One region of the Actinomadura sp. GTD37 genome, then DNA from elsewhere that is predicted to be linked to it. Evidence: riboswitches for the same ligand, from Rfam matches in the RefSeq annotation. Region 1 holds a riboswitch; the other holds the start of a gene.
The links. A riboswitch is a leader RNA that binds a small molecule or an ion and turns the genes downstream of it on or off. The one in region 1 is predicted to bind cyclic di-AMP.
Positions count from the first base shown of each region.

Region 2: linked by a shared signal. The riboswitch ahead of ACA511_RS05260 (C40 family peptidase) and the one ahead of ACA511_RS09145 (hypothetical protein) in region 1 are both predicted to bind cyclic di-AMP.

Region 1 is NZ_JBGNUS010000001.1:1,912,169-1,919,960, forward strand. Features, by position in the region: gene shc (squalene--hopene cyclase) at 1-554, shown strand, start outside; gene ACA511_RS09135 (hypothetical protein) at 551-877, shown strand; gene hpnH (adenosyl-hopene transferase HpnH) at 874-1,878, shown strand; gene ACA511_RS09145 (hypothetical protein) at 1,928-2,569, opposite strand; cyclic di-AMP (ydaO/yuaA leader) riboswitch at 2,577-2,722, opposite strand; gene ACA511_RS09150 (hypothetical protein) at 3,345-3,875, shown strand; gene ACA511_RS09155 (glycoside hydrolase family 16 protein) at 3,981-4,898, opposite strand; gene ACA511_RS09160 (response regulator) at 5,056-5,727, opposite strand; gene ACA511_RS09165 (sensor histidine kinase) at 5,724-7,046, opposite strand; gene ACA511_RS09170 (hypothetical protein) at 7,144-7,792, shown strand, end outside.
Region 2 is NZ_JBGNUS010000001.1:1,079,959-1,087,750, reverse strand. Features, by position in the region: gene ACA511_RS05270 (RDD family protein) at 1-696, opposite strand, end outside; gene ACA511_RS05265 (amino-acid N-acetyltransferase) at 702-1,223, opposite strand; cyclic di-AMP (ydaO/yuaA leader) riboswitch at 1,491-1,696, shown strand; gene ACA511_RS05260 (C40 family peptidase) at 1,748-2,695, shown strand; gene ACA511_RS05255 (LuxR family transcriptional regulator) at 2,991-3,221, opposite strand; gene ACA511_RS05250 (LacI family DNA-binding transcriptional regulator) at 3,708-4,730, shown strand; gene ACA511_RS05245 (cytochrome P450) at 4,809-6,038, shown strand; gene lysX (bifunctional lysylphosphatidylglycerol synthetase/lysine--tRNA ligase LysX) at 6,025-7,479, opposite strand; gene ACA511_RS05235 (type III pantothenate kinase) at 7,565-7,792, opposite strand, start outside.

The DNA.
Region 1 (7,792 bases):
CGTCCGCCGACGTCACCGCGCACGTCGTCGAGGCGCTCGCCCACGAGGGCCTCGCGGAGACGGCCGTGGTGAAGCGGGCCGTGGTGTGGCTGCTGAAGGCGCAGGAGGAGGACGGCTCCTGGTTCGGGCGCTGGGGCGCCAACCACGTGTACGGGACGGGCGGCGTCGTGCCCGCGCTCATCGCCGCCGGGGTCCGGCCGGGCAAGCCCGCGATCCGCCGCGCCGTGGCGTGGCTGGAGGAGCACCAGAACTCCGACGGCGGCTGGGGCGAGGACCTGCGCTCCTACGACGACCCCGCGTGGATCGGGCGGGGCGAGTCCACGGCGTCCCAGACGGCGTGGGCGCTGCTGGCGCTGTTCGCCGCCGGGGAGCGCTCCGCCGCCGTGGACGCGGGCGTCCGGTGGCTGGTGGAGAACCAGCGCCCGGACGGGAACTGGGACGAGGACCAGTTCACCGGCACCGGCTTCCCCGGCGACTTCTACATCAACTACCACCTCTACCGGCTGGTGTTCCCGATCAGCGCCCTCGGCCGCTACCTGGGGGGCGCCACGTGACGCGGCTCGTCGTGTGCGCGGCGCTCGGCATGGAGGCGCGGGCCGTCTCGCGGGACGGCCTGCGCGTCGTCCGGACCGGGATGGGGCCCGCCAGGGCGCGGGCCGCCGCCGAGCGGCTGCCCGAGTTCGGCGCGCTGGCCGTCGCCGGCTGCGGCGGGGCGCTGGACGCGCGGCTGCGTCCCGGCGACCTGTTCGTCGCGACCGAGGTCCGCGGGCCGTCCGGGACGGTGCCGTGCCGTTTCGGGCCCGTCGAGACCGAGGAGCACACGGTCACGGTGGAGACGACCGAATTCACTCTGCCAAAGGAGGTCCGAACACCATGAGCATGCCGCTACGCCAGAGCCTTCGCATCGGAACCTATATCCTCCGCAACAAGATCCGCGGCAGGGAGAAGTACCCGCTCATCGCGGAACTGGAACCGCTGTTCGCGTGCAATCTGGCCTGCGCCGGCTGCGGGAAGATCCAGCATCCGGCCGACACGCTGAAAAGGCGGATGCCCGTCGAGCAGGCCGTCGCCGCCATCGAGGAGTGCGGCGCGCCGATGGTGTCCATCGCGGGCGGCGAGCCGCTCATGCACCCGCAGATCGACGAGCTCGTGAGCGAACTCGTGAAGCGCAAGAAGTTCGTCTTCCTGTGCACGAACGCGCTGCTCATTCCCCGGAAGATCGACAAGTTCAAGCCGTCGCCGTACTTCGCCTGGGCCGTGCACATCGACGGCCTCCGGGAACGGCACGACGAGTCGGTCTGCAAGGAGGGCGTCTTCGACGACGCCGTCGCCGCCGTGAAGGAATGCCAGCGCCGCGGATTCCGCGTCACCACCAACACGACGGTCTTCAACACCGACACCCCGCAGAACGTCATCGAGGTCATGAACTACCTCAACGACGATCTGAAGGTCGACGAAATGATGATCTCGCCGGGGTACGCCTACGACAAGGCGCCCGACCAGGAGCACTTCCTCGGCGTCCAGGAGTCGCGGGAACTGTTCCGCAAGGCGTTCGCCGACGGGAACCGCAAGCGCTGGCGGCTGAACCACTCGCCGCTCTTCCTGGACTTCCTGGAGGGCAAGGTCGACTTCCCGTGCACGGCCTGGGCGATCCCGTCCTACTCGCTCTTCGGGTGGCAGCGTCCGTGCTACCTGATGTCGGACGGCTACGCGCAGACCTACCAGGAACTCCTGGACGAGACCGACTGGGACTCCTACGGCCGCGGACGCGACCCGCGGTGCGCCAACTGCATGGCCCACTGCGGCTACGAGCCCACGGCGGTCATGGCCACCGTCGGCTCGCTGAAGGAGTCCATCAGGGCGGTGCGGTCCACCTGACCGCAGCGCCCGGAGGGCGGGAGGTTCGCTCCCGCCCTCCGGGCGTCGGTCAGGCGTCGCTGAGCTTCGTCGGCCGGTAGGCCTTGTACTCGCTGCCCGAGTCCAGGCCGTAGTCGCGCGTCCGGTAGTCGGTGCCGTAGCGGCCGCGCTGCTCGTAGGCCCAGTAGGACGTGTGGTCTCCGTCGGCCCACTTCTCGAAGATGACGACGTGGCGGGTCGTGTTGGTGCCCTCCGCGTCCATGACGAGGTCGCCCTTCTTCAGTTCCGACATCGCGATGCGGGAGGTGTGGCGCGACGACGTCAGGCCGACCGTGTTCTCTCCCGGCTTGGGCAGGCCCAACGCCATGGACACGTATCCCGAGCAGTCGGCCCGGTAGCCCTCGTGGGACCTGACCTGGCTGTAGGACACCCGGTCCGAGCTGTGCGGGTTCCACGTCCTAGCCCGCTCGATGACCTCGGACCGCTCGTCCACGGCCTTCTTCTTCTCGGACCTGTCGGACGTGTCCGGCACGGCCTTGCGCGGCTGGGGGACGGATTTGACGGCGGCGACCGATGTGCCGGTATCGGACGGACGCTCCGCCAGTTGCACCGTCGTCGCGGCCACGCCGAACACGGCGAGACCGACGAGCGCTCCATTGGTGCGGGGGCTCAGGCCGAAAATGCCCTTGCTCCTGGTGTGCTTGCCTTTCAAGGGGGGCTCCTTCTTCCATGTGCCGCCTACCGGGTTAGCTGACGGGTTCGGACGTGGAAGTCGCCCTACGGCCTGCGGGCAGGCCGATTCACCCCAGTGCAGGGAGGGTGGGTCCCCGGCTCCGCGCTACGGCGGACTCGGCGGTGCCGCTGCGGTCCCCGGGGCACGATGGGCCCCATGAAGGAGAGAGCGGCGCTGATGTTGTAAAGGCCCTGCCGAGGCGGATCGCCTCCGGGCGTTGCCTGCACGGCGCTGAGCGTGCACGGCACTGCGCGACGCGTGGACCGCGTCGCCCGCCCACGCTGGTGTGGCATGTGCGCCAGGTGGGGCAAGAGCGCCTGGCTGGCGCCTTGGTGAGCGCAAAGCTACAGAACCTCTCAAGGGATGGCAAACCCCGACAAAATCATCAACCCCCAGCTCAGCGCCCCAGACCGTCCCCTGTGGGGCCTCCGGCCGGCTCCGCCGTGCCCGCCGGGAGGGCCGCGCCCCGCCGGCCCGGCGGGGGCGCCGCGGCGCGGTGCCGCCCGCGGGCCCGGCACCCCGTCCGGGACGGGGACCGGTAGTTCTCGCGCACCGCGAAAACGGCAGTTCGGTGATCAGGAATGATGAGCGCGGCCGAGTATCGGCCCGTCCGCCGGAGAGTGCCCGGGATGCTCGCCGGAGGTGTCGGGGACGGTCATCGCACGTGATCAGGAGGCCATTCCTCGCTCCATTGCCGGAACGTGATAGGCCACGTATGATCATCGCCGGATCCCGGCCCCCAGGGAGGCGTTTAATGACGCATGGGAAAAGGGCCGCCCGCGGCCTTCTCTTTCTCGCGGTGCTGGGCGCCGCGGCCTGCGGAGGGGCGGAAGGCGACGGCGGCGGCACACCGCCGCCCGCCGCGCAGCGGTCCGCACCCCCGGCCGCGCCGACGGAGCCGAGCGAGTCTCCGCAGACCGACCCGGGCGCCGCGCCGGGGCTCGCGGGGGCGCGCGCCGCGCTGGAGGCGTTCCTGCACGGGCAGGCGGCGGGCGACGCCTCCGTGTGCCGTTACGTCCGCGAGGACAGCGACTTCGTCAACAGCCCCGCGCTGAAAGGCGACTGCCGCAAGGGAGTGAAGGCCACCCCGCATTTCCTCAGGCCGAAGGAACGGCTCGCGCTCGGCCAGATCATGGCCACCGGAGGGAAGATCACCAAGCCGGGCGAGGCGGTCGTGCCGTTCTCCGGCCTGCGCTGGACGGACGGGCACCTGACGCGGGAGGCCCTCCAGCCGCAGTTCGTGCTGCGCCGCGACGCCAAGGGAATGTGGCAGATCATCCGCTGACGCCGCGGTGAGCCGGTCTCCCGGAGACCCCGTGTCCGGGAGACCCGTCCTCCGCCCGCGCCGTCCAGGTTCCGCGCGGTTCCGCGCGGTTCCGTACGGTTCCGGTCAGGCGCCGTACATGCGGATCCAGTCGACTTCGAGGACCGCGCTGTCGCGGGTGTCGATGCCGGGCGCGGTCAGCTTCTTCAACTCGGGCATCCAGTCGAGCTGGATCGCCTGGCCCATGGGGCCCGGCGGCCGCACGTCCGGATCCGACGTGTGGAACCAGCGCCGGCCGTCCACGTACCCGTTGATCTCCTTCGCGGTCCACTCGACCGCGAACGTGTGCCAGGCGGTGAGGTCGACCTCCACGTGGTCGGCGACGCGCCCCGAGTTGCCTTCGCGCCCCTTCTGCTCCGACCCCTTCCGCTGGTCGTAGTGGAGGAAGAAGTTCGCGCCCGTCCGGAGCCCGCTGTCCTCGTAGGTCTCCATGTAGTCGATCTCGCCGCCGCCGTCCTTGGGGGCGGTGTCGCCGCCGCCGTTGACGGGCCACAGCAGCAGGTTCGCGTTGTAGCAGGCGCAGGCCCGGTTCATCCTCAGCCGCGTCTCCCAGCGGCCGAGCTCCTGGTCGCCGTCGCGCCAGCCGAGCCCGCCGGTGGTCCCGTCGGGCAGGCCGGTGATCCGCAGCGCCCCGTCCACGACGGTCACGGCGCTCGGGCTGCGCCTCCCGTTGCCGGCGTGCCCGTCCCCGTCGTAGACCTCCCATGCCTCCGGGTCGAGAGGGCCGTCGAACTCGTCGGCCGCCAGCGGACGCCCCCACCCGCGGCTCCGCGCCGCCGTCACCGCGCCGGCGGCGTCGCCGGTCTTCGCCTCGCCGGCCTTGGGCGGCGCCGTCCTGCCGGTGGGGACCGGGTGGAAGTCGGCCGCCGCACTGGTGCGTCCGATATCGGCCGAGCTCTCATGCAGGGCGGCCAACGCCGAGACCCCGACGGTCACCGCGGTGACCGCCACGACGACGGCCCGTCTTCGGAAAGAGAAGGACACGATCCAACCTCCGCACCGGACGAATTGTGCCGACAGCCGATTCAAGCCGCCCCGCACTCGACTAATTCATCCGGAACCTACTCGGCGCGCGTATCGGGGCCCTAGGGCCCTAGGGCCCTGTGCGGGGCTCCGGGGGACCTCAAAATCGCGCCTCCGGTCAATCCCGCGGCGGCATTCCGAGCCAGGTCACGATGGCCGTGGAACGGTTCGGGGCGCCGAGCTTGGCGTAAAGCCGGTTGATGTAATTCTTGACGGTCTTCTCGGTGAGAAATAGCTTGGCCGCGATCGTCGAGTTCGGATGTCCCTGCGTTATCAGGTCCATGACCTCGGCCTCGCGTTCGGAGAGCCCGAAACGCCGGCGCTGCTCGTCCGGGTCGGCCGCCGGGGCGGCGGCCGGGTCCGTCCGCGCGGCGTCGATCAGGGCGGCCGACGCCGCCTGGGAAAGGGGGTGAGCCCGTTGCCGAGCGGTCTCCAGCACCGCCGCGGACAGTTCCTCGGGCGTGAAGGTGTTGTGCACCAGGTAGCCCACCGCGCCGTTCCGGACGGCGGCCAGCACCACCTCGGGATCCTCGACCTGGGTGAGCATGATGACCCGGCCGATGCCGCTCAGCGCGGCCGCGGCGGAGAGCCCGTCGACGTGCGGCATGCGGACGTCCAGCAGGATCACGTCCGGGGCCAGTTCCCGCGCCCGCTCCACGGCCGCCCGGCCGTCGCCCGCCTCGCCGACGACCTCGATCTCGTCGCACGCCTCAAGCGCCAGCGTGAGCCCGGAGCGGATGAACGGATTGTCGTCCACCACCAGCACCCGGCACGGCACACCCGAGTTCATTCGCCTCTTCCCTCCATCGGCACCGCTTCGCCTCCGGCCGGCTCCCGCGCCGGCCGGCTCCCGGACGTCCCGCCGCGCGCCCCGTGGACGGACGCGGCCGTCCTGGACCGGACGTGCGGGAATCGGACGGTGATGCCCGTGCCGACACCCGGGGTCGAGTCCACGGTGAGCTCCCCTCCGCCCCGCCGCGCCCGCTCGTGCATGCCGAGGAGGCCGTAATGGCCCTCGCCCGCGAGCGCGTCCAGCCAGCCGTCCCCGCCGGGACGTCCGGGGAGCCCGCGCCCGTCGTCGCGGACGACCACCCGCACCCCGTCCGGCCCGTCGGACACGGCGATCTCCACGACCGCGGCCTCGGCGTGCCGCCGGACGTTCTCCAGCGCCTCCCGGACGATCGCCACGGTCTCGTGCCGGGGGTGCAGCGGCAGGTCGGCGCCGTCCTGGACGCGGTCCCGCACCCGGACGCCGGTCGCCCGGCCCCACTCCGCGGCGAGTTCGCGGACCGCGGCGTCCAGGGGCCGCTGCACGGCGTCCGCCCGCAGCTCGGCGATGAGCGACCGCGCCTGCCGGGTGGCGATCTGCGCGGCGGCGGCGATGCGCCGGGCCTCCTTCTCCGCGCGCTCGGGCGACCTGCGGACGAACGCGGGCAGGCTGGCCGCCGCCAGCGCCATCCCGGACAGCGTGCCGCTCAGCGAGTCGTGCATCTCGCGGGCCAGCCGCGCCCGCTCCTCGGCGGCGAGGGTCAGCGCCTCCGACCGCCACAGCGCGTCCTCGGCCGCCGCCTGCTCGTCGAACAGCCGCCGGATCACGGACCCGACCAGGGCACCGATCCCGTAGAACGCGGGCATCGCGAGCAGCAGCGGAAGGGTCGCGCTGTGCCGGACGTCGTCCGCGCCGTCCCCCTGGAAGAGCGCGACGTAGTACAGGGCGGACTGCTGGAGGCAGAGCACCGCCGTCGTGGTCCAGCGGTACAGCAGCCCCGCCAGACCGGCGGCGATCACCGTGACCAGGAAGTACGGGCCGAGGATCCCGCCGGCCTCCAGCACCGCGTAGCCGACGAGCACGTCGCAGGCCAGCAGCGCGGGCTGCGCGTACAGCCGGGAGACCACCTGCTCCCAGCCGAGCAGCATCAGCCCGGACAGCAGCGCCACCAGGGCGAGCACGCCCAGCGCCCAGAAATCGCCGCGGACCTGCCGGTCGATCAGCACCGTCACCCCGACGACCAGCACCCGCACCTGGATGAGCAGGACGAACGTCGTGCCGATGCGGGATTCGACGGATCTGCGCAAAGACCTGGAGGGGTGCGTTGCGAGGTCGGACATCGGCGGCCCTCCGCGATTTCATTCCGTCGGTCCGGAACCGGTGGCGCAGGCGTCTGCGAAAAGAACACTAGCCACATCTCTGGTGGAGGTCGCTACGATGCCCACGATCAACAGTATTTCGGCGCAAGAAGGGACGAATGTGCCGCGTCGCAGGACGGTCCCGCATGCGAACGACGCCGCCTCCCCGGCCGAGTTCCTTGCCCGGATGCGACGACTCCAGCGCTGGTCCGGACTGAGCCTCGCGGAGATCGAGGCCCGAATGGCGACCGCGCCCGTCCTGCTGCCGGGCGGGCTGAGCGGATTACTGGGCGGTAGCGCGCTGCCCCGCCGCGACGTCGTATCGGCGTTCATCAGTGCTTGCGGATGCGCGCCGGAAGTCCAGGCCGAATGGATGCACGCGTATGCGAGGGTCACCGCATCGCCGCAGACTCCCGCCCCTTCGGCGAAACCCGCCGTCATTTCGGAACCGGCAGCGGAACCGGTAGCGGAAACGGAATCCCGGCCAGAGGAGCCGGAGCAGGGGAAACGGCCGCGTCCGCGTCATCGCAAGGCGTCCGGACGGCGGCGCTCCCTGTCCCCGCTGGTCGCCGCGCCGGCGTTCGTCACCGTGGCGGTCATCGCGGTGGCCATGCTGACCGGCACGGACGGCGACTCCGGCAAGGGCGGGGCCGGGCCCAAGGGCGGACCGTCCGCCGCCGCCCCGCCGGAGACCGGCTGGTACGCCATCCAGCCGGAGACCGCCGTGG
Region 2 (7,792 bases), 830 kb from region 1:
AGGCTGGTCCCAGATGGCCCACAGGTAGGCCATCAGGCCGCCCACCCAGACGAGCGCCATGCCGTACGCGGCGTACTCCCACACCATCACCGCCAGGACGAGGAAGAAGAAGACACCGATCTGGTAACCCACATGGACTATCCCGGCGCGCCAGGCCGCCTGCGTCGTGCTCATCGGCTGTCCCGCGGGACGCGCCTGCACGATGCCCAGGCCCATGATGCGCTTGCCCAGCGTCCGCCCCCACATGGACAGCTGGACGGCCTCGTAGAGGAACGGCAGCACCGACATGACGCAGAACAAGGTGAAAATGATGGGCCAGTTCCAGATGCCGCTCTCCTCCTCGTCGGAGGCGCCCGTGTCGCCGAGGCCGAACGCGGCGACGGTCACCGGCAGGATGAGCGCGAAGCCGAAGACCGCGACGAGCCCGTTGTCGATGAGCCTGGCGACGGCCCTCCGGTGGATCGGGGCAAGCTCCATCTCACCGCCGTGGGCGTCGTCGTAGGAGCCGCCGTACTGGTCGTAGGACGCCTCATGGGTCTGCCCCCAGTCCTGCTGGGGCTGCTGCTGCCATTGCTGCTGCGCCGGTTGCTGCTGGGGTTGCTGCCATTGCGACGCTTGGTACGGGGGTGGCGGGCCGTAGGAACCCTGGCCCTGCGGCGGCTGGTAGGGCCGCCCGCGGTGGGGGGAATCGCTCATTTGGGTCAGTCCTCCAGGCGAAGCAACATCCGGGTGTTGCCCAACGTATTCGGCTTGACCCGGTCGAGGTCCAAGAACTCTGCCACGCCTTCGTCGTAGGAGCGGAGAAGCTCCTCGTACACCTCTGGCGCCACCGGAGTCCCGAGGATCGGCTGGAAGCCGTGGCGGGCGAAGAACTCCACCTCGAAGGTAAGGCAGAACACCCTCCGCACGCCGAGTTCCCGCGCGGTCTCCAGGAGGCGGGTGACGATGCGGTGCCCGATGCCGCGCCCGCCGTGCCCCTTCTCCACGGCGACGGAGCGGACCTCGGCGAGGTCCTCCCACATCACGTGCAGGGCGCCGCAGCCGATGACGGGGCCGGGCGTCCCCTGCTGGACGTCCTCGGCGACCCAGAACTCCTGGACGTCCTCGTACAGCTTCACGGTGGACTTCTTCAGCAGGCGCCGCCCGGACCCGGCGTACAGATCCACCAGCCCGCGTATCTCCTGAACGTCGGCGGTATGCGCACGCCGGATCACGACCTCCACAAACAGGCGAGATTATCGAACACCGGGCATTACCAAACGCTCGCGTCCGCATACGCGTCGTGAGCGGCCCATACGTGTGACTAGATAAAAACGACTAGGCACGGCCTTCGGCGCTCGGAAAGTGACCCAAAACACACCGCGAACCCGGGGCCCGGACCCGCCTCCCGTCACGCCCCGCCACGGCGACCTGCGATTTCGCGAGTTCTAGTTGGCATCCATTGCTGGTTCCGTTAGTGTCCATCGCTGACGTCGGCCGCCCGTAGAACGGAGGCCGAACCGCCGAGTCCGCGGGCCGCAACCAGCGCCCCTGGAGCCGGGGACCCACTTTCGGAGCGGCCGGGGGATCGTCCTCCCGGGCCGAATCCGTGAGGGGTGAATCCGCAGTGTCGCGGGCCGACCCGCACATGCTCGCGGACGGGCTGCTCCGGCCCGAACCCGTCAGCTAACCCGGTAGGCGGACCTGGAGAGGAGAATTCGTGGAGCCATCGCGGCCTGCTTCCCTTTCACGCTTCCGCGGCCGCGCGGTGACCGTGGCCGGCGCGCTCGTCGCCCTGACGGCGGCACCGCACGTCGTCGCCCCGCGCACCATCGCCGTCGCGCACGCCGACCCCGAGCCCTCCACCAAGGAGCTCCGGTCCCAGGCCTTCAAGCTCGCCGACCAGCTCGAGCAGCTCACCGAGCAGTACAACGGCCTGAAGGTGAAGCTCGCGCAGTCCCGGCGGGCCGCCGAGGTCGCCGCCGAGAACGCCGAGCGGCAGGAGAAGACGCTCCGGACGCTCCGCCAGAAGGTCGGCGCCCTCGCCGCGACCAGCTACATGCAGGGCGGCTCCGACCCCGCGGTCTCGTTCGTCGCCTCCCAGGACCCGCAGGCCGTCCTCGACCAGGCCGCGACGCTCAACTACTTCGCCAAGCAGGACAGCACCAAGGTCCTCGGGCTCATGCAGGCCATGCAGGCCGCCCAGCGCGCCCGCAAGTCCGCCGAAGGGCGCGCCAAGCAGGTCAAGGACCTGCGGGCCCAGCTCGACTCGCAGCGCAAGAAGGTCACCGAGACCTACGAGAAGGTCCGCGGCACGCTCGTCAAGCGGGACCCCACCCAGCTCGCCAAGCTCCCCGTCATCGGCACCGGCAAGGCCGCGCAGGCGCTGCGCCTCGCCATGGGCAAGATCGGACGCCCCTACGTCTGGGGCGCCGCGGGCCCGACCACCTTCGACTGCTCCGGCCTGACGATGTGGGCCTACAAGCAGGTCGGCATCAACCTGCCGCACTACACCGGCAGCCAGTGGAACGCGGGCACGCACGTGTCGCGCAGCCAACTCCAGCCGGGCGACCTCGTGTTCTTCTACGCCGACCTCCACCACATGGGGATGTACGTCGGCGACGGCAAGATGCTGCACGCGCCGCACACCGGCGACGTCGTGAAGATCGCCCCGATGGGCGGACGTCCCTTCGCCGGCGGCGTCCGAGTCGCCTGACCGGCCGAATCGCCTGACCGTCCGAATCGCTTGGCCGGTGGGGCTCCTGACCGTCAGAGTCGCCTGACCGCTGGTTCCCCGGTCCGCCGCGAAGCATGCTGACGAGATCCGTCGGCGTGGAACTCGAACGCCGTCCGCGGCGACGCCTCCTGCAGGGACCTACCTGTCAGAGCGCCGGCGCCGCCGCTGCGGGGTCGGACGGAATTCGGGTGCGTTCGCCGCCTGGGTCTCTCGACGACGCTGATCTCTCGGTGACGCTCGCCCGTCCCCTGGCGAGCGTCGGGGGTGAAGCCGGTTAGATGAGCTGCCTCCGGGCCGCCCACACCACGGCCTCGATAGGGGTGTTGACCTCCAGCCGGTCGCAGATCGTCCGCAGCCGGCGCCGCAAGGTCCGTGCGCTCAACTCCAGCTTGCGTGCCGCCACATCGGCGGTGACACCGCTCGCGATCTGGGCGAGCAGCCGGATCTCCTCCTCGTTCAGCCCGAAATCGTCGGTGCCACGACGTGCGAGTGTGGCTGTTTCCACTCCGTCCTCCCTCGTCCGTGGTGATGACCGCGGGGATGCAGCCGTCCGCTGCACAGGCACGGGGTTTGGGCCTCTGTACGCGCGTTGGGTTGCCGGGTCCGGAGCCTTCCGGACTTAGATCATCGGGTTCCTTTGCCGTCTCACGTGCTTGGCCGGAGGTGGCCGCCTGGCCGATTGCGGGGTCGTTCGGGGGAACTCCGGGTGACGATTCACTCGTTGGCCGTCCGAGGGAGCCGGGATGAGACCGCCAGCCATCCACCCGTCCCCTCTCGTCGGACTCGCCGGTTCTGGCCGTGGACCAAGATCGTGAATCGTTTCAAGCTACGCTTCGGCTCGGAACGCTAGGCGGCCGGATCCGGCCCGTCAAGCGCTGTCCGAACGCGGTATGCGACCGTTTGACGACGGTACGTGGCCGCTATATCGGCGGCATGCCGCCCATAACTCCACTACCTGGGGAAACACTCCTGGGACGGGACGAGGAGCGAGTTGCCACAGACCAGTATTCGTGAGGTCGCGAGACGTGCTGGAGTCTCAGTTGGGACCGTTTCGAATGTCCTAAACCGGCCAGATCTCGTGGCCGAAGCTACCCGTGACCGCGTCCGCGCGGCGATCGAGGAGCTCGGATTCGTCCGGAACGAGACCGCCCGCCGGCTCCGCCGGGGCCCCGAGCGCACCGCGGGCGAGTTCGGCGATCAGCCGCGCCGGGCGTTCGGCATCGTCGTCGAGGACCTCGCCAACCCGTACGCGTCCGATGTCGCGCGCGGCGCCGAGGCGGCGCTCAACGCGGCGGGCCACGACGCCCTCTGGCTCTCCAGCGACCAGTCGCCGGCCAAGGAGCGCCGCTCGCTGGAACTCCTGGAGGAGCAGCGCGCCGCCGGCGTACTGATCATCCCGGTCGGCGGGAATCCGGGCGACCTGTCCCGGCTGCGCGCGGCCGGGATGAGCGTGGTGGTGATCGACCGCGACGCGTCCGAGGCGTGCTCGGCGCGGGTCGACCATGTCGCGGGCGGGGAGATCGCCGCCGCGTACCTGCTCGGCATCGGCCGCGAGCGGATCGTCTTCGTGACCGGCGTCCCCGAACCGCTGCCGTGCGTGGACCGCCGCGACGGCGCGGCCCGGACGATCGTCGAGGCGGGTCTCCGCGAGCCCCGCACGCTGGTCCAGGACGCCCTGAGCCCCACCGAGGGCCAGGCCGCCGCCCACGAGGTCCTGGCCGTCTCGCCGCGGCCGGACGGCGTGTTCTGCGCCAACGACCTGCTGGCCATCGGCTTGATCAACGAGCTGACCCGGCTCGGCGTCCGCGTCCCGGACGACATCGCCGTCATCGGCTACGACGACATCGAGCTGGCCGCGAGCGCCGCGGTCCCGCTCACCACGGTCCGGCAGCCGCGCCGCGAGCTGGGCTGGGAGGCGGCCGAACTGGCGCTGGCCGAGATGAGCGAGGGCAAGTCCCACCAGCACCGCCAGGTCGTCCAGCGCCCCGAACTGGTCGTCCGCGAAAGCGCTTGACGCCCGCCGGGACCGGCCGGGCGGCCGCCCCTCCACCGCCTGTTGACATTTCGTCTTATTTCCGGGTGACTGTGGGGCATGGAGGACAGGACGGGGCAGGCCGTGGAGGCCGGCGCTGCGGCGGTCCTCGGGTTCGACCCGGGTGACCCGGCCTTCCGGACCGACCCTTACGCGCACTACCGCCGCCTCGCGTCCGGCAAGGGCCGCCTCCACCAGACGGACGTCGGCCTCCGTGTGACCACGTCCTATGGCCTGTGCGAGCGGGTGCTGCGCGATCCCCGGTTCGGGCACCGTCCCGAGGGCGGCGGGCTGTGGCGCGAGTCCCGAACCCGGAACCGGTCGTTCCTGACGCTGGACCCGCCCGACCACACCCGGCTCCGGCGGCTGGTGAGCAAGGCGTTCACCCCGAGGCTCGTCGAACGGCTGCGGCCCCGCGTGGAGGCGCTGGTCGACGAGCTGCTGGACGGCGTGTCCGGCGAGGTCGACCTGATCGCCGCGCTGGCGTACCCGCTCCCCGTCATCGTGATCAGCGAGATGCTCGGCGTCCCCGCGAAGGACCGCGACCTGTTCAAGGGCTGGTCCGACAGCCTCGCGCGCGGCCTCGACCCCGACTTCCTCCTGCCCGAGTCCGAGATCGCCTCGCGTGAGACGGCCCGTGAGGAGTTCGCGGCGTATTTCCAGGAACTGTCCACTGAACGGCGCGTTCGGCCCCGAGAGGACCTTCTGAGCGCTCTCGTGAGCGTCTCAGACGGCGGCGACGTCCTCTCGGAGGAGGAACTGCTCGCGACGTGCGTCCTGCTGCTCGTCGCGGGCCATGAGACGACCGTGAACCTCATCGGGAACGGCGCGCTGGCGCTGCTCCGCGATCCCGCGCAACTGGAGCTGTTTCGGAGGCGGCCTGGGAACGTCCAAGCGGCCGTGGAGGAACTCCTCCGTTACGACCCGCCCGTCCAGCTCACCCTCAGGGCCGCCCTAGAGGACGTCGACCTGGACGGCGTGTTCGTCGAACGCGGAAGGCTCGTCCTACTGCTGACCGGTGCCGCCAACAGAGACCCGGCCGTTTTCGACGATCCCGACCGGCTCGACCTGACGCGCTACTCCGAAGGACGGGAAACGCCACGGCACCTGTCGTTCGGGCACGGCATCCACTTCTGCCTGGGCGCGCCCCTGGCCCGGCTGGAGGGCCAGGTCGCGCTGAAGAAGCTCTTCGAACGCGACGTGGCCCTCAGCGGGGGCGCCGACCTCGTCTACCGGGACAACCTCGTCCTGCGGGGCCTGCGCGACCTTCCGGTCACTATTCGGGCTTGACCAGCGGGAACAGGATCGTCTCCCGGATGCCCTTGCCGGTGAACGCCATGATCATCCGGTCGATGCCGGCGCCCATCCCGCCCGTGGGCGGCATCGCGTACTCCAGGGCGCGCAGGAAGTCCTCGTCCAGCTGCATGGCCTCCGGGTCGCCGCCCGCCGCGAGCAGCGACTGCTCGGTGAGCCGGCGGCGCTGCTCGACGGGGTCGACCAGCTCGGAGTAGGCGGTGCCCAGTTCCGTGCCGAATCCGATGAGGTCCCACTTCTCGGTGAGGAGGGGCTCCTCGCGGTGCTGGCGGGTCAGCGGGGACGTCTCGACCGGGTAGTCCATGACGAACGTGGGCTGGACGAGGGTGTGCTCGATCAGCTCCTCGAAGAGCTCCTGGACGAGCTTGCCCTGCCCCCACTTGGGGTCCCACGAGATGTCGCGGGCGTCGGCGAGCTTGCGGACGTCCTCGATCGGCGTGTGCGGCGTGACCTCCTCGCCGAGCGCCTCCGAGACCGACCCGTACAGCGTGATGCGCGGCCACTGGGCCGACCCGAGGTCGATCTCCACTCCGTCATGGACGACCACCGTGGTGCCCAGGGCGGCGACGACGGCCTTCTGGTACATCCGCTGGGTCAGGTCGGCCATGTCGTTGTAGTCGAGATACGTCCCGTAGGCCTCCAGCATCGTGAACTCGGGGTTGTGCGTGGAGTCCGCGCCCTCGTTCCGGAAGTTCCGGTTGATCTCGAAGACCTTCTCGATGCCGCCGACGACGAGCCGCTTCAGGTACAGCTCGATCGCGATGCGCAGGTAGAGGTCCATGTCGTAGGCGTTGATGTGCGTCTGGAACGGACGTGCCGCCGCACCGCCGTGGATGGGCTGCAGCATGGGCGTCTCGACTTCGAGATAGCCCTCCTCATGCCAGAAGTCCCGTACGGCACGCACGGTCGCGCTACGGATCCGGGCCATCTTCCGCGCCTCGTCGTTGACGATGAGGTCGACGTACCGCTGTCGGACCCGGGCCTCCGGGTCGGTCAGGCCCGCGTGCTTGTCCGGCAGGGGACGCAGGCACTTGGACGTGATGGCGAACCGGTCGGCCATGACGGACAGCTCACCGCGGCGGGACGTGATGACCTCGCCCTCGACGCCGATGTGGTCGCCGAGGTCGACCTCGCGCTTCCAGAAGTCGAGCTGCTCCTGCCCCACCTTGGCGAGCGACAGCATCACCTGGAGGTCGCCGCCCGCGTCCCGGATGGTGGCGAAGCACAGCTTGCCGGTGTTGCGGACCAGCATGACGCGACCGGTGACGCCGACCTTCTCGCCCGTCTCGGTGCCCGGCTCCAGGCCGGGGTGTTTCTCGCGGATCTCGGCGGTCGTCGCCGTGCGCGGGAAGGTCACCGGGTAGGGGTCGATTCCGCTCTCGCGGAGCCGGTCGAGCTTCTCCCGGCGCACGCGCATCTGCTCCGGGAGCTCGTCGAAGGTCTCGTCACTCACCGCTCAAGGCTATCGACCCCGCCGCGTGCCCCGCGAACGACTTCCGAGGCTACGGGGTGTTGCGCTCGTAGATGAGGCGGAGGCCGATGAGGGTCAGCCACGGCTCGAACACGTCGATGCTGCGGGACTCCTCCAGGACGAGCGGGGCGAGGCCGCCGGTGGCGATGACCGTGACCTCCTCGGGCTCTGCGGCGAGCTCGTCCGACATGCGCTCGACGATGCCGTCCACCTGCCCGGCGAAACCGAAGATGATCCCCGACTGGAGCGCCTCGACGGT